DNA from 3 places in the Duganella sp. FT27W genome. Region 3 is predicted to be linked to each of the others. Evidence: predicted binding sites of a transcription regulator. Region 3 holds the regulator's gene; each other region holds the start of a gene.

Region 1 (7,694 bases), on a different contig from region 3:
GTCGAGGTGTTCGCGGCAGCGAAGGAGGCGCGCCGTCCGCTGCTGTACGGCCAGTTGATCATCATGGTCGTGTACCTGCCGATCTTCGCGCTTACCGGCGTGGAAGGACGCATGTTCCACCCGATGGCGCTGACGGTGGTGATGGCGCTGGCCGGCGCCATGCTGCTGTCGATCACCTTCATTCCGGCCGCCGTGGCGCTGTTCATCGGCGACAACGTGGTGGAAAAGGAGCAGAAGCAGCTGGGCGCCTGGTATGGCCGCGTGCTGGAACGGGTGCTGGCCAATACGCCGGTGGTGCTGGCGTTTGCCGGCATCGCGGTCGTGCTGTCGGTGCTGCTGGCCACGCGCCTGGGCAGCGAGTTCGTGCCGAGCCTGAACGAAGGCGATTTCGCCATCCAGGCGCTGCGCATCCCCGGCACCAGCCTGACGCAGTCGGTGGAAATGCAAAAACAGATCGAGGTCACACTGAAGAACAAGTACCCCGAGATCGACCGCATTTTTGCGCGCACCGGCACGGCGGAAATCGCGTCCGACCCGATGCCGCCGAATATTTCGGATGGCTATATCATGCTCAAGCCGCAGTCGGAATGGCCAAAACCCCGTAAAACGCGCGACGAGCTGCTGCAAGATATCCAGGCCACGCTGGCACGCCTGCCCGGCAACGGCTACGAGTTCTCGCAGCCGATCCAGCTGCGCTTCAACGAATTGATCTCGGGCGTGCGCAGCGACGTGGCGGTCAAGCTGTTCGGCGACGACACGCAGGTGCTGAACGACACCGCCGCGAAAATCGCCGCTACCCTGGGCAGCGTAGCCGGCGCCGCCGAAGTGAAGGTGGAGCAGACCACCGGCCTGCCGATGCTGACCGTGCAGATCGACCGCGAGAAAACCGCGCGCTATGGCCTCAACGTGGGCGACGTGCAGGACACGATTGCCACCGCCATCGGCGGCGCCGAGGCCGGTACGCTGTTCGAGGGCGACCGCCGCTTCGACATCGTGGTACGGCTGCCGGACGTGCAGCGCCAGGACCTGGAAGCCTTGCGCCGGCTGCCGGTGCCGCTGCCCAGGGGCGCGGCCGGCGTCAACTTCATCCCGCTTGGCGAGGTGGCCAGTTTCACCATCGCCCCCGGCCCCAACCAGATCAGCCGCGAAGATGGCAAGCGCCGCGTGGTCATCAGCGCCAACGTGCGCGGGCGCGATATCGGTTCGTTCGTGGCCGAGGCGGAAAACACGCTGCGCAGCCAGGTCCAGGTGCCGGCAGGTTACTGGACTGCGTGGGGCGGCCAGTTCGAGCAGTTGCAGTCGGCGTCGCAGCGGCTGCAACTGGTGGTGCCGCTGGCCCTGGCGCTGGTGCTGATTTTGCTGTTTGCCATGTTCGGCAGCATGAAAGATGGCTTGCTGGTGTTTAGCGGCATCCCGTTCGCGCTCACCGGCGGCATCGCCGCGCTGGCGCTGCGCGGCATCCCGTTGTCGATTTCGGCAGCGGTGGGCTTTATCGCGCTGTCCGGCGTGGCAGTGCTCAATGGCCTGGTGCTGATTTCGTTCATCCGCAAGCTGCGCGACGATGGCCTGACGGTGGAGCAGGCGATTCGCGCGGGCGCGCTCGGTCGGTTGCGACCGGTACTGATGACGGCGCTGGTGGCATCGCTGGGCTTCGTGCCGATGGCGCTGGCCACCGGCACCGGCGCCGAGGTGCAGCGCCCGCTGGCGACGGTGGTCATCGGCGGCATCCTGTCATCCACCGCCCTGACCCTGCTGGTATTGCCATTGTTGTATCGCCTGGTGCATGGCCGCAGCAGGCAGGCTGGCTGAAGTTAGTCCGGTGCACGCGGCACGGTACAAACGGTACAATCTGCGGCGCGCACCGGGCGCGGCCTTATTGAAGAGATCACCAGATGCAGGAATTTGAAAAATGGCTGGCGCGGGTTTTGTTACTCAATAGTGCGCTGGCGCTGGCCGTCAGCCTCGGTTTGCTGGGCGAGCCGCAATATGGCGACGCGCTGGCCGTGCTGTTTGGCGTGGCCATGCTCGGCTTCCTGGCGGCGGTGCTTTCGCTCAAGCGCATGATCAGCGGGCTAATCGGCGGCATTCTTTATTACCTGCCGCAGGTGGGCAGTTATTTCCCCTACGACAGCAGCTGGCAGTTCAGCGTCAAGGCGGGCGTGAGCCTGGGCCTGGTGGCGCGGTTCGGCCACGGCGTGTTCGTCCTCAATATGGTGGCGCTGGCCTTGCTGGCCGTCACTGCGGTGGTGCTGGCCTGGCGCCTGCGTCACCGATCCCCTCCAGCGTCTTCAGCACGCTGACCCCCGCCCATCAGCAAGTCATTGCACTGTCACAATATTAATGCAAAGTATCATTTCACAAAGTTACAGAAGTGAAATACTGTTACGAAAACGATGTTTTATTGCCATTAATCAAGGTTAATTCTGTGAAAGTAATGCAAGGTAGTCGATTTTGCATCTTTATTGCCCCCTAAATATTGCTGAAAAGTTGGTTGCGGCAACGAGACACGGCATCAAATAAATTCTTTTCAGCAAGTAACTCGGCTATACTTCGCGCTACTTCGGGCGTTCCGGGTAGCTGGTCAGCTCCCCAGCGGTTGAAAAAAGCCTATTTGATTCAAAGACTTATGTTTTTGGATGCGCAATGGATCAAGCTGTATCGGAATATTTTTCCTGACGGGAATAAGTTTACTTAGTGGAAGATTCGTGCCGGTCGCCCTGTAACCATGCCGCCGGCGGTCTTTTACATTGGGCGCTTTGCCCCGGATTCTTGTGGTGAATTAGACAAGTAATATTTTTTGCATATTGCGCAACGAAAAAAGCTCGTACCGTTTGCTAAAGTTAACATTTTTGTTGACGTAAAGAACGATACGAGCGCCTTGTTGCGACGGTAGTCACGGGTTGGTTGTAAATACATATTAATAAAACGGCATATTGCCACTGACGAAGGCCAACGACGACGGACAGGGCCGTCGTTAACTTTTGGACAGACATCGAATCAGCGCCTTCTTTTAGGAGAATTACAATGGGCTATTTCACCGGTTTAAGCACGCAAAACGTTGCCGCAATTTCCACCACGCAGATCGCTGCGCTGGGGACTTCCAATTTCACGGATCTGACGTCTGATCAGATTGTGGCGCTGACCACCGACCAGGTGATTGCGCTGCGTTCGCAGCAAATAGCCGCCATCTCCACCGGCACCATTTCGCGCATGGCCACCGAGGACTTCGCCGCCCTCACCACCAGCGCCCTGGGCGGCCTGACCACCGCGCAAGTACGTGCGCTGTCGTCCGACCAGATCGTGGCATTGACCACCAGCCAGGCTGGCGCGCTGACCACCGCGCAAGTCGCCGCCTTCGGCACCGACGCCATCGTCGCACTGGAAACCGCTGATTTCGTCGCCCTCAAGACCGCGTCGATCGCTGCCCTGACCACCGCCCAGGTCAAGGCCCTGACGACCAGCCAGATCGTCGCGCTGTCCACCGCCGCCGCCAATGCCCTGACCAGCCAGCAAGTTGCCGCCTTCACCACCGACGCCATCGTCGCGCTGGAAACGGCCGACCTGGCCGCCCTGAAAACCGCGTCGTTTGCCGCGCTGACCAGCGCGCAAGTGGCCGCCCTGACCACCACCCAGGTGCAGGCGCTGTCCACTGCTGCGCTGTCGGCCATCTCCACGGCCAATATCGCCAACGGCCTGACCACCGACCAGATCGTCGCCCTGTCGTCGAGCCAGGTTGCCGGCCTGACCACCGCGCAAGTGGCGGCGCTGTCCACCGCCAGCATCGTCGCACTGGAAACGGCCGACCTGGCCGGCCTGACCACCGCCGGTGTCGCCTCCCTGCGCACGGCGCAAGTGGCTGCCCTGACGACCGGCCAGCTGGTCACCCTGTCCACCAACCAGATCACCGCGCTGACCACCGCCGGAGCTGCCGCGTTGACCACCGACCAGATCGTTGCCTTGACCACCACCCAGGCTGGCGCACTGACCAGCCAGCAAGTGGCCGGCCTGTCCACCGCCGCGATTGCCGCCCTGGAAACCGCCGACTTCGCCGCGCTGAAAACCGCCAGCCTGGCTGCGCTGACCACCAACCAGGTGCGTGCGCTGACCACCGACCAGGTGGTTGCCTTGAACACCGCCGGCGCCGCCGCGCTGACCACGCAGCAAGTGGCCGCGTTCACCACCGACGCCATCGTCGCGCTGGAAACGGCCGACCTGGCCGCCCTGAAAACCGCGTCGTTTGCCGCGCTGACGTCGGCGCAAGTGGCCGCGATCACCACCGCCCAGGTGCAAGCACTGTCCACCGCTGCGCTGTCGGCCATCTCCACCGCCAACATCGCCAACGGTCTGACCACCGACCAGATCGTTGCCCTGTCGTCGAGCCAGGTTGCCGGTCTGACCACCGCGCAAGTGGCCGCGCTGTCGACCGCCAGCATCGTTGCGCTGGAAACGGCCGACCTGGCCGGCCTGTCCACCGCCGATATCGCCGCCCTGCGCACCGTGCAGGTGGCCGCGCTGACCACCGGTCAACTGGTCACCCTGTCCACCAACCAGATCGCCGCGCTGACCACCGCCGGCGCTGCCGCGCTGACCACCGACCAGGTCGTTGCCCTGACCACCGCCCAAGCCGGCGCACTGACCAGCCAGCAAGTGGCCGGCCTGTCCACCGCCGCGATTGCCGCCCTGGAAACCGCCGACTTCGCCGCCCTGAAAACCGCCAGCCTGGCTGCGCTGACCACCAACCAGGTGCGTGCGCTGACCACCGACCAGGTGGTTGCCTTGAACACCGCCGGCGCCGCTGCGCTGACCACGCAGCAAGTGGCCGCGTTCACCACCGACGCCATCGTGGCGCTGGAAACGGCCGACCTGGCCGCCCTGAAAACCGCGTCGTTTGCCGCGCTGACCTCGGCGCAAGTGGCCGCGATCACCACCGCCCAGGTGCAAGCACTGTCCACCGCTGCGCTGTCGGCCATCTCCACCGCCAACATCGCCAACGGTCTGACCACCGACCAGATCGTTGCCCTGTCGTCGAGCCAGGTTGCCGGCCTGACCACCGCGCAAGTGGCGGCGTTGTCCACCAATAGCATCGTCGCGCTGGAAACGGCCGACCTGGCCGGCCTTTCCACCGCCGATATCGCCGCCCTGCGCACCGTGCAAGTGGCCGCCCTGACCACCGACCAGCTGGTGGCCCTGTCGAGCACCCAAGTGGCTGCCTTCACCACCGCCGGCGCTGCTGCGCTGACCACTGACCAGATCGTTGCCCTGACCACGGCCCAAGCCGGTGCGCTGACCAGCCAGCAAGTCGCTGCGCTGTCCACCAACGCCATCGTGGCGCTGGAAACGGCCGACTTCGCCGCGCTGAAAACCGCCGCTGTCGCCGCATTGACCACCAACCAGATCAAGGCGCTGACCACCGACCAGGTGGTTGCACTGACCACGGCTGGCGCTGGTGCGCTGACCACCCAGCAAGTTGCCGCCTTCACCACCGACGCCATCGTCGCCCTGGAAACGGCCGACCTGCGTGGCCTGGATACCGCCTCGTTTGCCGCGCTGACCTCGGCCCAGGTTGCTGCCCTGACCACCGTCCAGGTACAAAGCCTGAGCACCTCGGCCCTGGCTGCATTGACCACGGCGAACATCGCCAACGGCCTGACCACCGACCAGATCGTCGCCCTGAGCTCGAGCCAGGTTGCCGGTCTGACCACCGCGCAAGTTGGCGCGTTGTCCACCAATAGCATCGTCGCGCTGGAAACGGCCGACCTGGCCGGTCTCTCCACAGCCGCCATCGCTGCGCTGAAAACCACGCAAGTTGCCGCCCTGACCACCGACCAGGTCGTTGCCCTGTCGAACACCCAGGTGGCAGCGTTCACCACCGCCGGTGTCGCCGCGCTGACCACCGACCAGGTGGTTGCCTTGACCACCGGCCAGGCCAATGCGCTGACCACCGCGCAAGTTGCAGCCCTGTCCACCAACGCCATCGTGGCGCTGGAAACGGCCGACTTTGCCGCGCTGAAAACCGCCGGTGTTGCCGCACTGACCACCAACCAGATCCGCGCCCTGACCACCGACCAGGTCGTCGCACTGACCACCGCTGGCGCCGGCGCGCTGACCACCCAGCAAGTTGCCGCCTTCACCACCGACGCCATCGTCGCGCTGGAAACGGCCGACCTGCGTGGCCTGGACACCGCTTCGTACGCCGCGCTGACCTCGGCGCAAGTCGCTGCCCTGACCACGGCCCAGGTGCAGAGCCTGAGCACGACGGGCCTGGCCGCCCTGACCACGGCCAATATCGCCAACGGCCTGACCACTGACCAGATCGTCGCCCTGTCGTCGAGCCAGGTTGCCGGCCTGACCACCGCGCAAGTAGGCGCCTTGTCCACTGCGAGCATCGTCGCGCTGGAAACGGCCGACCTGGCTGGCCTGACCACCGCCGGCGTCGCCGCCCTGAAAACGGCGCAAGTGGCTGCCCTGACGACCGACCAGCTGGTGGCCCTGTCCACCAACCAGATCGTCGCGCTGACCACCGCCGGCGCTGCCGCGCTGACCACCGACCAGATCGTTGCCTTGACCACCACCCAGGCTGGCGCACTGACCAGCCAGCAAGTGGCCGGTCTGTCCACCGCCGCGATTGCCGCCCTGGAAACGGCCGACTTCGCTGCGCTGAAAACCGCCAGCCTGGCCGCGCTGACCACCAACCAGGTCCGTGCCCTGACCACCGACCAGATCGTGGCCTTGAGCACCACCGCCGCCAACGCGCTGACCACGCAGCAAGTCGCTGCCCTGACCACCGACGCCATCGTGGCGCTGGAAACTGCCGACTTCGCCGCGCTGAAAACTGCCGCGATCGCCGGCCTGACCTCGGCGCAAGTGGCCGCGATCACCACCGCGCAGGTGCAGGCGCTGACCACCGCGTCGCTGGCGGCGCTGTCCACGGCCAATATCGCCAACGGTCTGACCACCGACCAGGTTGTTGCGCTGAGCTCGAGCCAGGTCGCTGCACTGACCACCGCGCAAGTTGGCGCGTTGTCCACCAATAGCATCGTCGCGCTGGAAACGGCCGACCTGGCCGGCCTGACCACTGCCGGTGTCGCCTCCCTGCGCACGGCGCAAGTGGCGGCCCTGACGACCGACCAGCTGGTGACCCTGTCCACCAACCAGATCGTCGCGCTGACCACCGCCGGCGCTGCTGCGCTGACCACCGACCAGATCGTTGCCCTGACCACTACCCAGGCCGGTGCACTGACCAGCCAGCAAGTGGCCGGCCTGTCCACCGCCGCGATTGCCGCCGTGGAAACCGCCGACTTCGCTGCGCTGAAAACCGCCAGCCTGGCTGCGCTGACCACCAACCAGGTCCGTGCGCTGACCACCGACCAGGTGGTTGCCTTGAGCACCGTCGGCGCCGCCGCGCTGACCACGCAGCAAGTGGCCGCGTTCACCACCGACGCCATCGTCGCGCTGGAAACGGCCGACCTGGCCGCCCTGAAAACCGCGTCGTTTGCCGCGCTGACGTCGGCGCAAGTGGCCGCGATCACCACCGCCCAGGTGCAAGCACTGTCCACCGCTGCGCTGTCGGCCATCTCCACGGCCAATATCGCCAGCGGCCTGACCACCGACCAGATCGTCTCCCTGTCGTCGAGCCAGGTTGCCGGTCTGACCACCGCGCAAGTGGCGGCGTTGTCCACCAATAGCATCGTCGC
Region 2 (7,694 bases), on a different contig from region 3:
CAGCGAGCGTTCCATCAGTTCGGCAATGCGGTCGCGGTTCGGCTCGATGCCGTGCACGCAATGTTCTTCCAGGCTGCGCATGCCGTCGGCCAGCAGGCGCGCGCTTTGCAGGAAGTTGTGCGCGATCAGCGGCTTGTACACATTCAACTCGAAATTGCCTGACGCGCCGCCCATGGTGATCGCCACGTCGTTGCCGAACACCTGGCAGCACAGCATGGTGACCGCTTCGCACTGGGTGGGATTGACCTTGCCCGGCATGATCGAGCTGCCCGGCTCGTTTTCGGGAATCGTGATTTCACCGAGGCCCGAGCGCGGACCGGAGGCCATCCAGCGTATGTCGTTGGCAATTTTCATCAGCGCTGCGGCCAGCGTTTTCAGCGCGCCGTGGGCCGAGAGCAGGGCGTCGTGGCCGGCCAGTGCGGCAAACTTGTTCTCGGCGGTGCGGAACGGCAGCGCCAGCGTTTGTTCCAGCTCGGTGGCAATGCGGGTCGCGTACTCCGGGTGGGCGTTCAGGCCCGTGCCCACGGCCGTGCCGCCGGCCGCCAGTTGCAGCACGCCGGGCAGGGCGGCCTGAATCGCGTGTTCGGCAAAGTCCAGGTGCGCTACGTAGCCCGAGAATTCCTGGCCCAGCGTGAGCGGCGTAGCGTCCTGCAAGTGGGTGCGGCCGATTTTGACGATGTCGGCAAAAGCCTCGGCCTTGGCGTGCAGACTGGCGCGCAACTGGCGCAGGCCCGGCAGCACGTTGTTGGCCAGCGCCAGGGCAGCGGCAACGTGGATGGCGGTGGGGAAGATGTCGTTGGAGGACTGGCCCTTGTTGACGTCGTCATTCGGGTGCAGCAGGCGCGATTCGCCGCGCACGCCGCCCATCAGTTCGGAGCCGCGGTTGGCCAGCACTTCGTTCATATTCATGTTCGATTGCGTGCCCGAGCCGGTTTGCCACACGGCCAGCGGGAATTCTGTGGGGTGCTGGTTGGCCAGCACTTCGTCGGCGGCGCCGGTGATGGCGGTGGCCTTGGCGCCGTCGAGCAAGCCCAGGTCGAGATTGACGCGGGCGGCGGCGCGCTTGACGCTGGCCAGCGCGTGGATCAGCTCGAGCGGCATGCGCTCGGTGGAAATATGGAAATGCTCGAGGGAACGCTGGGTTTGCGCGCCCCACAATTGTTCAGACGGTACATCGATGGGACCAAAGCTGTCTTTTTCGCTACGGGTACTCATAAAGGTTCCTTTTTGGAAATGGCAATCATTCTCATCTGGCATGCATCAACCAGTGTAGCGCACTTCGGAAAAATTTACTGAGGGCTACAAAAACTCGATTTCCAGCCGTTAATGAGGAAGATTCCCAGATGTCGCCTGGCGGCCTACCGATTATGCAACGCTTCTTCACTCACAATTTGCTTCGCCTGTTGGCCGTGCTGGCGCTGGTCGCTCAGGCGCCCATGCTGCACGCTGCCGAGCTGGGCGACGTCGCCGCGCGATCCTATATCGGCCAGCCGCTGTCGGCCGATGTCGAACTGCTGCCTGGCGATGGCGGTCCGGTGCAAGCCCGGCTGGCGCAGCTGGACGTCTATCGCGGCGCCAACATCACCATGAATCCGGCGCTGGCGTCGGTCAAGATGGCGGTGGTGCGGCGCGACGGCAAGGATGTCCTGCACATTTCCACCGCTGGTGCGGTCAATGCCGATTACGTGCACGTGTACGTGGAGTTGACGGCGGGCGGGCGGCGCGATATCCGCCTGGCCACGGTCTGGTTGCAGCCCGATCCCAATCCGGCGCCGCCACCGGTCCGGGTAGCGCCAGCGGTGTCGGTGCCTGCCGTAGTTGCCGCCGCCGAGCCGGCAAAGGTGGCCGACAGCGCCGCACCGGCCGCTGCCGCCCGCCTGGTACGCGATCGCACGCGCCCGGCGCCGATGCCGTCGATCCACGAATCGGAAGTGGGCGGGCCGGGCGGCTTGAAGGCTGCGGCCGCGCAGGCCCGGCCACCGTCGCTGGTGCCGGTGCGCGATATTCCTGAACGGATTTCCGAAGCGCTTGGTTCGCGCGTGATTGCGCCGGCCAAGACAGCCGAAAAACCTGCACCCAGGGCGGCAGGGACGCCGGTATCCAGTGCGGCCGCGGTGGCTGACAAGCCGCGCTCCGTCGCTGCCGAGACGCCGCTCCCCCAAGTGGCCGGCAGGCCGGTCGGGAATGGCGCGACGAAGCCGGCTGACAAGCCAGCCGGGGCGGGCGATCCTAAGCTGACTGACAAGCGTGCCGGGGCTGGTACTCCTCAACCGCCAGGCAAGCCTGCCGTGATTGGAGCGCCTGAGCTGGCCGAAGCACCTGCCGGGGCTGGCCCCCACAAGTCGGCAGGCAAGCCAGCGGCGGGACTGGCGTCAAAATCCGACACCAGGCATGGCGTCAAGCCGGAGACCGTTGTCGCCGGACCAGGCGCCAGTCAGCTGGCCATCACCGCCACCGCTGCACCACCGCCGCAAGTGGCGCAGGCGTTGTTGCCGATGCCGCCCCTGCCATTGCCGGCCGGTGTGAAAAAAATGGCGGCGCCAGCAGCTTGCGCGCCGACCGGCGCCAGCGCCAAAGAGTGCCGGGCACTTGACCTGCAGAGCCAGGCGCTGTCCACCAAGCTGGTGGAACTGGAAGGCAAAGTGAAGCAATTGCAAAGCGCGCTGGCCGGGTCCACCGGTGCGGCCGCTGCGGCGCAGGTGGCAAAACAGGCCACCCCGGCGGCACCTGGCGCCAAGCCCGCCGCGCCGGCTGCCGCCACCAAGCCCTTGACCATTGCCTCCGGCATGAGCGATGCCCGGGCCGCCACGGCAGACGTGCCGGTGGCCGCGAAGCAGCCCGCGACGCCAGGCGCGGCAAAGCGTGCTGCGGCACCAGACTCATCGGACGAAGCAGCGACTCCAGACGCACAGGGCGGAGCAAAGCAAGCCGCGACGCCAGGCACGCCGGTCGCCGAGAAGCATTCCGCGCCGACTGAGGCGCCGAAGACCGAAGCCGCCACCGCCAAAGCAGCTACCGCTGAATCAACTACCGCAGAAGCAACTGCCGCCGAAGCCGCCGCCCCGCCACCAGCGCCGGTGCAGCAACGCCGCGTGCTGCCCAAGCTGAAGTACAAAAAGGAAAAGCCGCCCGAGGAACAGTCGAGCAAGCTGCCGCTGATTGCCGGTGGCGTGGGCCTTGCCTTGCTGGCTGGCGCTGGTGCGCTGTTCTACCTGCGCCGCAAGAAGTCGGGCGCGCCGCTGAAGATCTGGCAAGGCTTCCGCAAGAAACAGGGCCCGGCCGATGCGGCGGGCGACGATTTCCGCGAAGTGCCGACGCCCAAATCAGCGGTCCCGGAACCGGCCGTGCAGCCCTGATGCCAGCATTTTTCGCATAAGTATATTACTTGAATCTCTGTCAAGGCTCTGACGAACTGGGGTATAGTTATCGACGCTTCCAAGCTTCGTCTTCCCATTTTGAAAGAGCCCCATGACTGCAGCCGACCTCCCATCGCAGGACCAACAACAGTACCGAGCGTTCAAACAGCTCGGTCTGAAACTCGATATGTCCCGTGGCAAACCATCGCCGGAACAGCTCGACCTGTCGAACGCCTTGTTGAACGCCGTGGACGGTTACAAGGCCGCCGACGGCACCGACGGTCGCAACTACGGCGGCACCGTGGGCTTGCCGGAGGCGCGCTCACTGTTCGGCGAACTGCTCGATGTGCCGGCCGCGCAAGTGGTGGTCGATAGCAGCGCCAGCCTGTCGCTGATGCATGACGTGATCATGTACGCGCTCCTGAACGGCACGCCGGGCAATGCGCCCTGGGTACGCGAGCCGGTGACTTTCCTGTGCCCGGTACCGGGCTACGACCGCCACTTCGCCATCTGCGAAACGCGTGGCATCAAGATGATCAACGTGCCGATGAACGATGACGGCCCGGACATGGACCTGGTGGAAAAACTGGTGGCCGAGGATGCCAGCATCAAGGGCATGTGGTGCGTGCCGAAGTACAGCAACCCGGGTGGCGTGGTGTATTCCGACGCCGTGGTGCAGCGCCTGGCCGCGATGAAAACCGCCGCCTCCGACTTCATCCTGATGTGGGACGACGCCTATCGCTTCCACCATCTGGGTGCTGAAAAGCTGGAAGTGTTGAATATTCTCGAAGCGTGCGCCGCTGCCGGCCACCCGGACCGCGCTTTCGTGTTCGCGTCGTCATCGAAGGTGACCTGGGCCGGTTCGGGTATTGCCGCGCTGGCGTCGTCGCCGGCCAATATTGCCTGGTGGACCAAACATTCGGGCATCCGCAGCATCGGCCCGGACAAGATCAACCAGCTGCGCCACGTGCGCCTGCTGAAAGACTTGCCAACCGTGGAAGCGCTGATGGAGCAGCACGCCGCACTGCTGAAACCCAAGTTCGACGCCGTGCTGGCGCAATTCGAACAATACCTGGGCAATGTGCCGGGCGTGAGCTGGACCCGTCCGCAAGGCGGCTATTTCATCGACCTGGTCACGCCGGACGGCGCCGCCAAACGCACGGTTGCGCTGGCCAAGGAAGCGGGCATTACCCTGACGCCAGCCGGCGCTGCTTTCCCGTACGGTAACGATCCCAAAGATCGCCACATCCGTATCGCCCCGAGCTTCCCGTCGCTCGACGAAATCACCAAGGCCGCGCAGGGGATTGCGTTGTCGTTGCGGGTGGCGTTGGCAGGCTGATGGTCTAAAGCAGCGAGCCCAAACGAAAAAAGCGCCTCACGAGGCGCTTTTTGCTGGGCGGGCCATTTTACTGGCGCGCCATGCCGGGGACGGTGTTCATCCACGGATCGGCCAGGTCGCGAATTTCGCGGTCGTTGGCCAGGATTTGTTTGAGCAGGTCGATCTTGCGCAGGCGCGGTGCGCCGTCGAGGGCGGGGACGCCGGTGGCCGTGGCGCGGGCTGCGCTGGTGCATTGGGTTTCCAGTTTGCCGACGCCGTCCCAGTCCCCCATGCGCGCAGCGGCAGCCATTTGGGTGCTCAGGCCGGCAATGTTTTCGTACATAGCGAGGACTTCGGAAGTGTTCATCAGTTCACCTGGAAAGTTGCGACATCAAGGCGGATTACCGCATGTCTTGATTAACGTCCACTTAAACGGGAACTTGAGGGCAAAATCAAAATAATTTGAAAAAAGATGAAAAAAAAGCTGCCGGACAGAAATCAGGCAGCTTTTCGCATGAAATGTTGTCGCTTATTTCACGAGTTCTTCCAGGCCGGCCGACAGTTCGTCCGGCGGCGGCATGTCGTCGATCAGGGCGTCGTCGTCCAGGCCCAGTTCTTCGGCCAATTCGGTCGGGTAGCAGGCGGCGATTTCTTCGGCGGTCAAGCCAGCTTGCTCCACGCGTGCGCGCCAGGCGGCCAGCGAGACGACCGCTGCCAGGCGATTGAGTTCGCCATCCTTGTGCGGCTCGGGGAAGGCCACGATGGTTTCAGCAAACGCTTCCGGGAACTTCCAGCGGCGCGCCAGTTCGGCGCCGACGTCGGCAAAGGTGTAGCCGAACGAGGCCACTTCGGCGTCCAGGCGGCGCGAGTCCATCGGACCGGCCACTTTATCGAGGGCCATCGCCTTTTCCGGCATGGCCGAATGGATCACCAGCTGGCCGATGGCGTGCATCATGCCGATGGTGAAGGCGAGATCGGTGTTTTCCTTGGTCTTCTTGGCGATCCACTTGGCCGACACGGCGGTGTGCAAGCTGTAGCGCCAGAATTGCTTAAGGTCGAGGCCGGGCACGGTCTTGAAGCCGCTGACCAGGCCGGAGCTGATGACCAGCGTGCGCACCGTGACGAAACCGAGCATCAGCACCGCATCTTCCACGGTGCCGATGCTGCGCGAGACGTGGTAGTAGGCCGAGTTGGCCAGACGCAGCAGCTTGGCGCTCAGCACCGGGTCCGTCGACAGTTTCTTGGCGATCTCTTCGGTGGAGACGCTGGCCTTGTCGAAGCTGCTGATGAGTTCTTCAACAACTTTCGGGGCGGTAGGCAACGCGGTCGGATTCTGGAACAGTGCGTCAAGTTTCATCGGGTATCTCCTGGTTGTTCCTGGTTGTGGGCACGTTGCTATAGGTTAACTATATAGCGATTCGTCATCGGAAAGAAGCCTTTTGATGCCCGACCGTATCTTTTCTGCTGCCCGCCGTTTTACATTTGGGTGGGCGACCGCACAGAAGCTCAGCCGCGACCGGACTACAGTAGAACCCATGCACACAGCGTTGTGTGTCCCGTAGCTTCAACATTGACCCAAGGAGTGCATCATGAACGAAGATCAAGTCAAAGGTAAGGCGAAGGAAATCGGCGGCAAAATCCAGGAAGGCGCCGGTAAAGTGGTCGGTTCGTCCGAACAGCAGGCCAAGGGCCTGAACAAGCAAGCCGAAGGCAAGCTGCAGAAAAATGTTGGCGACGCCAAGGAAGCCATCGACGACACCCTCAAGGGTAACCGCAACTAAGCATCGCTTAGGGTGCAGGTAAAACAAGGGCCGCATTTGCGGCCCTTTTGTCGTTCAGCTGGTTTATTCAGCTTTATTTCGTTGCTTCCGGCATCAGGTTCTTCTTGAAGAACGCTTCGATCATGCCGTACACGTGACGCTGCGGCACCTTGCCCGAGATGCCATGCTTGGCGCCAGGGTAGGTCATCAGGTCGAACTGCACGTTGCGCGCCACCAGCGCGTCGATCATGCGCGTGGTGTTGGTGAACAGCACGTTGTCGTCGGCCATGCCGTGCACCAGCAACAGTTTCGATTTCAACCCATCGACGTGCGAGAACACGCTGCCCGATTTATAACCTGCCACGTTCAGCTTTGGCGTGCTCATGAAACGCTCGGTGTAGTGGGTGTCGTACAGCGACCAGTCGGTGACCGGCGCTACCGATACGCCCATGGCGATCTTGTCCGAACCCTGCGACAGCAGGCGCAAGGTCATGAAGCCGCCGTAGCTCCAGCCGAATACGCCGATGCGTTTCGGATCGATGAAGCTCTGCTGGCTCAGCCACTCGATGCCGGTCAGCTGGTCTTCCACTTCCGCGCGGCCCATGTCGAGGTAGATCGGGTCGGTAAAGGCGCGTTCGCGGCGGCTCGAACCACGGTTGTCGAGGCGCCACACCACGAAGCCCTGCTGCGCCATGTACTGGTCAAACAGGTTGCCCCACTTGCGCGAAACGTGCTGCGCACCGGGACCGCCGTAGGTGGACAGGTACACCGGGTATTTCTTGGCCGGATCGAAGCCAGAGGGCTTGGTGATCGAGTAGTACATGGTCTGGCCGTCTTTCGACTTGATGGTGCCGTATTCGGGGCGCAGGTGCGCGTCGAGATACTTCGCATACGGGTGGCTGGCGTTCAGTTCATTGTGCTCGAGCCAGCTGATCATGGTGCCGTCGGGACGGCGGATGCTGACCTGCGGCGGCGTGTTCGGATCGGAATAGGTATCGACGAACACTTCGCCATTGCCGGCGAAGTTGGAATCGTGCCAGCCGTCGCCCTGGGTGATGCGGGTAGGCTTGTCGGCAGTGGAGCCGTCGAGCTTGAGCGCGTAGGTCTGGCTGTCGATCACGGCGTCGCGGTTCGATTGCACGAACACGCGGCCGGTTTTTTCATCGACGGCCAGCAGCCGCTCGACGCCCCATTCGCCGCTCGAAATCGGGTGCAGCAGCTTGCCGTTCATGTCGTACAGGTACAGGTGCTTGCGACCGG
Region 3 (7,694 bases):
GCGACGCCGACAGCATGTTGACCATCTCGTCAACCGGATTGACGTTGGGCATGGTCACGTAGCCCTTGTCGTCGGCCAGCGGGTTTTGCGGGTCGTATTTCATTTTCATCGGCGACTGGTCTTCCACCACCTGCTTGACGCGCACGCCGGTCGAGGCGCCGCCATTGGTGGGCGGCGTCGCTTCGAACACGACCTGGCGCGCACGGTAGGCTTCGCCGGTGGAGCTGGTGCCGCTGTCGGCATTGGCCAGGTTGGAGGCAGTGACGTTGAGGCGCTGGGCTTGCGCGCTCATGGCCGAACCGGAAACATTAAAGATGCTGAAGAGGGACATGATCAGGCTCCTCAGTTACCGGACTGCAGGGCGTTCATCATGCCCTTGATCTGCGAATTGATCATGGTAAGGCTGGCCTCGTAGCGCACCGCGTTGTCGGCAAACTGGTTGCGCTCGACGTCCATGTCGACCGTGTTGCCATCGACCGCGCCCTGGACCACGCCCCGGTACAGCAGCGGCGTGCCGTCGGCCAGCAGGCCGCCATCGGACGGCGGGTTCGGGAAGTGGCGCGCGGCGGTCGTCTTCATGCTGGCGGCGGCGGTCGGGCTGGCCTTTTCCACGGCTGCCTTCATGGCGCTGGAAAAATCGATGTCACGCGCCTTGTAATTGGGCGTGTCGGCATTGGCGATATTCGAAGCGAGCACGGTCTGGCGCTTTTCGCGCAAGTTCAGGGCCGATTCGTTAAAGCGCATGTAGTCGTCGAGCTTGGAAAGCATGGTGGCCTCCGGGTGTATTAACAGGATCGATGATACGGAGTTGCTCCAGCGAACCATCAATCGAGCAGCAGCGGCTTTTCCACCTTATTCCACGCTTCAAGCGCGGCGCGCTTCTCTATCATGGCAGCATTGAATGGAAGGCCTGCGCCATGACCCCACGTCTCGTTACACTGTTAATTTCCGCCGCGCTGCTGCTACCGGTGTTGCCCCAGGCTCACGCCCAGGGCCGCCAGGACGCGGCCGGCATCAAGCGTACCGTTGAAGATTTTCTCAAGATACAAAGCGGCGGCCTGCCGGGCCAGGTCACGGTGGCCGTGGGCGCCATCGACCCGCGCCTAAACCTGGCCGCCTGCCCTGCCCCGCAGGCATTCTTCTCGCCGGGCGCACGCGCCTGGGGCAAGACCACCGTGGGCGTGCGCTGCACGGCGCCAGCCGCCTGGACCCTCTATGTGCAAGCGAGCGTGACCGTGATGGGCGACTATGTCGCCAGCGCCGCGCCGCTGGTGCAGGGCCAGGAGATCGAGGAGCGCCAACTGGTCGTGCTGCAGGGCGACCTGACCAGCCTGCCGGCGGGCGTGGCCACCGATGTCAGCCAGGTGATCGGCCGCAGCACCAATGCATCATTGCCGCCAGGCACTCCCTTGCGTCTTGATACCTTGCGCAGCAAGCCGGTGGTGCAGCCGGGCCAGCTGGTGCGGCTGGTGTCCTCCGGCAGCGGTTTCAGCGTGTCGGCCGAGGCGCGCGCCATGAGCACGGCGACCGATGGCCAGGTGGTGCGGGTAAAAACCGCCTCGGGACAGCAAATCAGTGGTATCGCCAAAACCGGCGGACTGGTGGAGGTGGCGTTTTAAAGGATGGGCAAAAGCTGGGGGTCTTGGTCACGACGGCGCTAAAGTTTCTCAAACGCGCGCCGTTATAGACTCAGATCCCGGAGTATCACACTCCACCCAGTGAAGGAAGTGCTGTGAAAATCAACGATACAACATTAAAGAACACGCCAGGCTTGCCTGCAACGAACAGCCCGCCCGCCACGACCACCCGCAGCGCGGAGACGGCGGTGCAGTCGTCTACTCCGGCTGCGACCGACAGCGTACGGTTGTCGCCGCAGGGACAGGCCATGGCAGCCAGTGCCACCAATGGCGCAGGCGCCGTGTTCGACAGCAAAAAAGTCGAACGCATCAAGCTGGCAATTGCCGATGGGCAGTTCCAGGTCAACTCGGAAAAAGTGGCGGATGGCTTGCTCGATACGGTCAAGGATCTGCTGCACTCAAGACAACGTTAGGATAGATCATGACCACGGTCACCCCGCTCGACAATCTGCGTGAAGAAGCGCACATCATGACCACCTTGCTGGACTTGCTCAAGCAAGAACAGCAGATGCTGGTCTCGGCGGAGATCGAAGGCCTGGATGTGGTCACCAACAAGAAAACCGTGTTGATTGCGCAGATGACACTGCTGTCGGCCCAGCGCCACCGCGCCCTGGGCAAGGCCGGTTTCCCGGCCGAAGAGGCTGGCATGGAAGCCTGGATCGCCGCCAGCGGCGACGACGACATTGCCCACGCCTGGACTGCGCTGCTCGACACCACGCGCGAAGCCAAGGAATGCAATCGCGTCAACGGCATGCTGATCAACAAGCAAATCAATAATACCCAGGGCGCACTGGCGGCCCTGCGGCCTTCGACCGGTGGGCAGACGTATAGTGCGACCGGCATGTCGAATCCGATACCACGCAGCCGAGGCTTTTTAGCAGGCTGAAAGATGGCCTGAGGCCGCCCAGGACTTCGGGCCGTTCAGGCCATCTTTCGGATGCGTGCGTTTTGATTATTGTGGAGCTGGCACTGGCGCTGCGGCTGGGATTACCGTTGGTGCGGTCGCCGGTGCGCCGTCGGTCGGCAACTCCGTCACCGGATCAGGCAAGCCCGATAGAATCGTTACCGCCACCCGGCGGTTGCGGGCGCGGCCGATGGGGTCGTCGTTCGAGGCGACCGGCACGTTCGAGCCGAAGCCCACTGCCGTCAACCGCGTGGGCGCCACGCCATTTTCCACGAATAAACGCACCACGCTGCTCGCGCGCACCGACGACAGTTCCCAGTTCGACGGGAATTGCACATTGCTGATCGGCAGATCATCGGTGTGACCCTCGACCTGCACGTTATGGGTATCGTTCTTGAGCAGCACGCCCACCGCGCTCAGCGCTTCCACCGATTCCGGCGTCAGGCGCGCATCGGCCGGGTCGAACAGCACGCTGGCATTGATTTCCACGCTCACGCCCCGGCTATTCTGCGTTACGCGCACTTTCCCCTCCTTGACCAGCGGCGCCAGCGTGGACAGCAAGTCCTGCGCCAGCCTGGTCATTTCCTGGCGCTCCTGTTTCAGCATTTCGGCGCGGCGTTTCAGGGCGGGATTGGGGATCGGCAGATTGGGCACTTGCGTGTTGACCGGCGGCGACGAACCGGCGCCACCGAAGGCGTCACCCAGGGCATCGGAAAACACCTTGTACTTGCCGATATTGACCGACGAGATCGCGTACATCACGACGAAGAACGCGAACAGCAGGGTAATGAAATCGGCGTACGAGATCAGCCAGCGCTCGTGGTTTTCCACCTCATCGTCGAACTTTTTGCGGGCGCGCCGGTGGTACATCTCAGTGCTCTCGCATCAAGGTGGCGATGCGCTCTTCGATCACGCGCGAGTGGTCGCCGGTGGCAATATCGTAAAACACGGCAGCGGCGATTTCCTGCTGGTGCACATGCTGGTTGACGATGGCCTTGAGCTTGTTGGCGATCGGATAGAAAAACAGGTTGGCCAGGCCCACGCCGTAAATCGTCGAGACGAACGCCACCGCGATGCCTGCGCCCAGCTTGGTGGGATCGGTGAGATTTTCCATCACGTGAATGAGGCCCAGCACGGCGCCGAGGATGCCGATGGTGGGCGCGTAGCCGGCCGCCGATTCCCACACCCGCACGGCCAGCCGTTCCTCGGTCTCGTACGCGGTGATTTCGGTGTCGAGCAACTGGCGCAGCTTGTCGGGGTTGATGCCATCGACGATCAGGCGCAGGCCCTTGGTGTTGAATTTATCCTTGGAGGCCAGCATGTGGCGCTCGAGCGACAGCAGGCCATCGCGGCGCGCGGCCAGGTTCCAGGCGCTGATGTCGCGCGCCAGCGCGGCGCGCGTGTCCGGCGGCGGCGCAAACACCATGCGCAGCATCTTCATGCCGCGCACAAAGGTGCGCAGCTTCGATTGCAGCAGCACGGCGCCGAACGTACCGACCACCACGATGGCAAACGCGGCCGGCTGCACCAGCGAGGACAGCTTGCCGCCCTCCATGGTCTGGCCGATGGCGATGCCGATCAGCGCAATGACGACACCGGCTATGCTGGCCCAGTCCATGCCTTCTCCCTGAGATTGGCCCGCAGGCGCGCCACGGCTTGCGTATGCAGCTGCGATACGCGTGATTCCGACACACCCATCACGGCGCCGATTTCCTTCAAGTTGAGCTCCTCTTCGTAGTACAGCCCCATCAGGATCTTTTCGCGCTCGGGCAAGGCATCGATGGCGTTGATCACGGCCTGGCGGAAATCGGTGTCGAGCAGTGCGCGCAGCGGATCGGACTCTTCATCGGAGCAATAGCGGTCGAGGAAACTGTCGTTGCCGTCGTCGTCATGGAAGTCCTCGTAGTACACCAGCTGGTGGCCGCCGCCGTCGGACAGCATGTCCTGGTAATCGGACAGCGACAGCTTGAGCGACTTGGCCACTTCCGACTCGGTCGGTGGATGGCCGAGCTTTTGTTGCAGCGTGCTCATGGCCGCTTCGATCTTGCGCATGTTCTGGCGCATCGAGCGCGGCAGCCAGTCGCTGGTGCGCAGCTCGTCGAGCATGGCGCCACGGATACGCAGCACGGCATAGGTCTCGAACTGCGCGCCATGGGTTTCTTCGTAACGGTTGATGGCGTCGAGCAGCCCGATCATGCCGGCTTGCACCAGATCATCAACCTCTACGCTGGGCGGCAATTTTGCCTTCATGTGATGGGCAAGACGCTTGACCAACGGCATGTGCTCCGTCAGCAAGGTGTTCTTGTCCGCTTTCCCTTTGACCGTGTACATAGCCTATTGTTTTACTTTCAAGCGCTAAAATGATTGCCGCTCCCCGTCTGGAAAGAAGGCGAGCCAGCCAGCGCAAAGCGCCCCGCCAGTTGACGAAACGCCACCGATGCACCGGCCAGCGGAAACGCATCCACCACCGCGCGACCCAAACGCGCGGCGCGCTGCAGGTATTCATCGGCCGGCACCGAGCCCATCGAGACCAGGTTGACGGCCAGGTAACGGCTGGCAGCTTGTGCCATATTATCGTAAACCAACTTCGCTTCGGCTTCCGATGCACCAGTGACAAGAATTCCGAACGGCCGGCGGCCCAATTCCTGGTTCAATTGCTTGATTAAACTATAAGCCGCCTTGATCGACGCAGCGTTGGCCGACACTTGCACCACGATCTCGGAACTGGCCATGACCGGCACCGGGAACGACTCGCCGTCGAACTCGCCATCGACAATCACCATGCCGGTTTGCTTGACCAGCACGTCGAAAGCCTTGGCCAGGCGGCGGGTTTCGTCGGGGCCGCTGCGCGGCATGCCGCGCGTCATCGACGCCACGGCAAAACCCTGCGGCGCCTGATGCAGCACCTGGTTCAATGCGCATTCCTGGCGCGCCACGTTGAGCAGGCTGGCGCCGCCGTCGAGGCCGAGCCGGCTGGCCACGCCGCGGGCGCTGGCGCACGCGTCCATCAGCAGCACGTCGTTGCCGGCCCGGGCCAGCGAAGCGGCCAAGTTGACCAGCATGGCGCCCTTGTCGTCCTGCGCGGTAGCGGACAGGAAGGTGACAATGCGGGGCTTGGGCCCCGCCAGCATGCGGCGCAGGCCTTCGGCCTGGTCGAAATCGAAATTAGCCAAGGTGTACCTCGCGCAGCGCATTGTTCTGGCTGCCCGACATCAACAGCGGCAGTTCATTGTCCAGGTACTGGGTATTGACGACGTCGCGCTTGAGTTTGAAGGCGCGGTCGATCAGGTAGGCCGGATCGGCCAGGTGCAGGTCTTCCGGCACCCGTTGGCCGTTCGAGACGTAGAACAGGTTGAGCTTCTGGCGGATCACCACGTCGAGCACGTTGCCGATCGCTGCCGCTTCATCGAGCTTGGTCATGATGCAGCCGGCCAGGCCGCTGCCTTGGTAGGCGCGCACCACTTCCGACAGGGTTTCCTGGGTGGCCGTGGCGTTCAGGCACAGCAGGCGCTTGACGTCGGAGCCGGCGCCTTGCAGCATCGAGACCTGCTCGGTGACCATCTGGTCGCGCTGGCTCACGCCCACGGTGTCGATCAGCACCGTGTGCTTGTTGCGCAATTCCTTGAGGGCGATGCGCAGGTCCGCTTCGTCCTTGACCGAGTGCACCATCACGCCAAGAATCTTGCCGTAGATACGCAGTTGTTCGTGGGCGCCGATGCGGTAGGCGTCGGTGGTGATCAGGGCCAGCTTGTCCGGGCCGTGACGCATCACGCAGCGCGCGGCCAACTTGGCGGTGCTGGTGGTTTTGCCGACGCCGGTCGGGCCCACCAGTGCGAACACGCCGCCCTGGTCGATCAGCGCATCTTCGTTGGCCATGGCCGACAGGTTGCGCGTCAACACGGTCTTAATCCAGCGCATGCTGTCGGCGGCGTCGCGGCCGGCCGGCAACTTGTCGATCAGGTAGCGCGACAGGCTGGCCGAAAAACCGGCGGCCAGCATCTCGCGCAGCACGGCGGCCTTTTGCGGCTCGCGGGCCTGGGTGCTGCCCCAGGCGATTTCCGCCAGCTGGGTTTGCATCATGCCGCGCATGGCGCGGATTTCGCTCATCATGTCCTGCATTTCGGCGGCGGCGCTCTGCTTGGCGCTGGCCACGGCCGAGGCGACCATGGCGCTGACCTGTTCGGCATCGAGTTGCGGCGCGCGCGGCTGGGCTGGCATGCTGGCCGGCGCTGCTGCAGCAGCGGTCTTGGTGGCGTACGAAGAAGGCGAGGCGACCACGCGGCGTGGCGGTTGCTGGGCGGCCTGGTGGTGCAGCGGTTGCATGGTCTGCTGAGGTGGCTGCGCGTGGCGTGCCGCCGGCTGCATGGTCTGCTGAGGCGGCTGCGCCTGGCGTGTCGCCATGTAGGGCGCTTCGTCGAAATGGGGCTCAAGACGCGCATCGAGGCGCTGGCTGCGTTGCGCGATGGCGGCGTCGAAGTCGAGCGACGGGGCCGGCTCGGCCATCGGCGAGTGCGGCGCCGGCATCGCCAACGAGGCCGCATCGTCATTGGCCAAGGCCAGGATTTCCACCATGCCGTCGGCCTGGCGGTTGGACAGGATCACGGCGTCCGGCCCCAGCGACTCACGGACCTTGCGCAATGCCTCGCGCGACGTCGGCGCGGTGAATTTTTTCACGTTCATGGCCGGCTCCCCAGGAACTGGCTGACGCGGGGTTGCAAGGTAATGTAGGCCATCGATGACTCCTGTAGCTTGAGCAATGCATCGCGCGGCTGCGACGCTTCTATCACTCGGACAGTGCCATTATTGACGATGCACTCAGGAAACGATCTGATGAACAGGCGGGGAAATGGGCCGCATTTCAATGCGGCCGCGTGGAGTGGTCAGGCTTGGTCATTCGGTACGAAAAACAGCGTCGAGCGAATCGGCGTGGACAAAGTTTTTTGCCCACTGATTGAGCAGGTCGGCGGGTGCATCTTCCAGCATGATTTGCACAGGCAAACTTAACGGGCCGAAGCGGGCTTTAAGCATCAGGGACAGCAAGTCAGCAGAACCGCGCCGCTGTCCTTGCTCCAGACCTTTTTCCAGGCCTTTTTCCAGACCTTGCTCCCGGCCTTGTTCCAGGCCTTTTTCCAGACCTTGCTCCCGGCCTTGTT

What was found. The regulator FliA, encoded in region 3, starts transcription of late flagellar genes. The targets are predictions, from matches to a motif close to CTAAAGTTTNNNNNNNNNNNGCCGNTA.
Region 1: the regulator FliA is predicted to act here: its motif matches at 2,835-2,861, upstream of F8197_RS21680 (heme utilization protein).
Region 2: the regulator FliA is predicted to act here: its motif matches at 5,093-5,119, upstream of F8197_RS24650 (flagellar protein FliT).

What each region holds. Positions count from the first base shown of each region.
Region 1 is NZ_WHIV01000004.1:1,037,444-1,045,137, forward strand. It holds gene F8197_RS21670 (efflux RND transporter permease subunit) at 1-1,809, shown strand, start outside; gene F8197_RS21675 (hypothetical protein) at 1,893-2,300, shown strand; gene F8197_RS21680 (heme utilization protein) at 3,025-7,694, shown strand, end outside.
Region 2 is NZ_WHIV01000005.1:609,284-616,977, forward strand. It holds gene fumC (class II fumarate hydratase) at 1-1,215, opposite strand, end outside; gene F8197_RS24640 (hypothetical protein) at 1,368-3,356, shown strand; gene F8197_RS24645 (aminotransferase class I/II-fold pyridoxal phosphate-dependent enzyme) at 3,469-4,695, shown strand; gene F8197_RS24650 (flagellar protein FliT) at 4,763-5,041, opposite strand; gene F8197_RS24655 (HDOD domain-containing protein) at 5,204-6,031, opposite strand; gene F8197_RS24660 (CsbD family protein) at 6,264-6,455, shown strand; gene F8197_RS24665 (S9 family peptidase) at 6,529-7,694, opposite strand, start outside.
Region 3 is NZ_WHIV01000002.1:791,729-799,422, forward strand. It holds gene flgC (flagellar basal body rod protein FlgC) at 1-331, opposite strand, end outside; gene flgB (flagellar basal body rod protein FlgB) at 343-768, opposite strand; gene flgA (flagellar basal body P-ring formation chaperone FlgA) at 918-1,619, shown strand; gene flgM (flagellar biosynthesis anti-sigma factor FlgM) at 1,733-2,050, shown strand; gene F8197_RS09730 (flagella synthesis protein FlgN) at 2,059-2,523, shown strand; gene motD (flagellar motor protein MotD) at 2,590-3,411, opposite strand; gene F8197_RS09740 (flagellar motor protein) at 3,413-4,159, opposite strand; gene F8197_RS09745 (RNA polymerase sigma factor FliA) at 4,141-4,872, opposite strand; gene F8197_RS09750 (antiactivator of flagellar biosynthesis FleN protein) at 4,890-5,714, opposite strand; gene flhF (flagellar biosynthesis protein FlhF) at 5,707-7,221, opposite strand; gene F8197_RS09760 (transposase) at 7,432-7,694, opposite strand, start outside.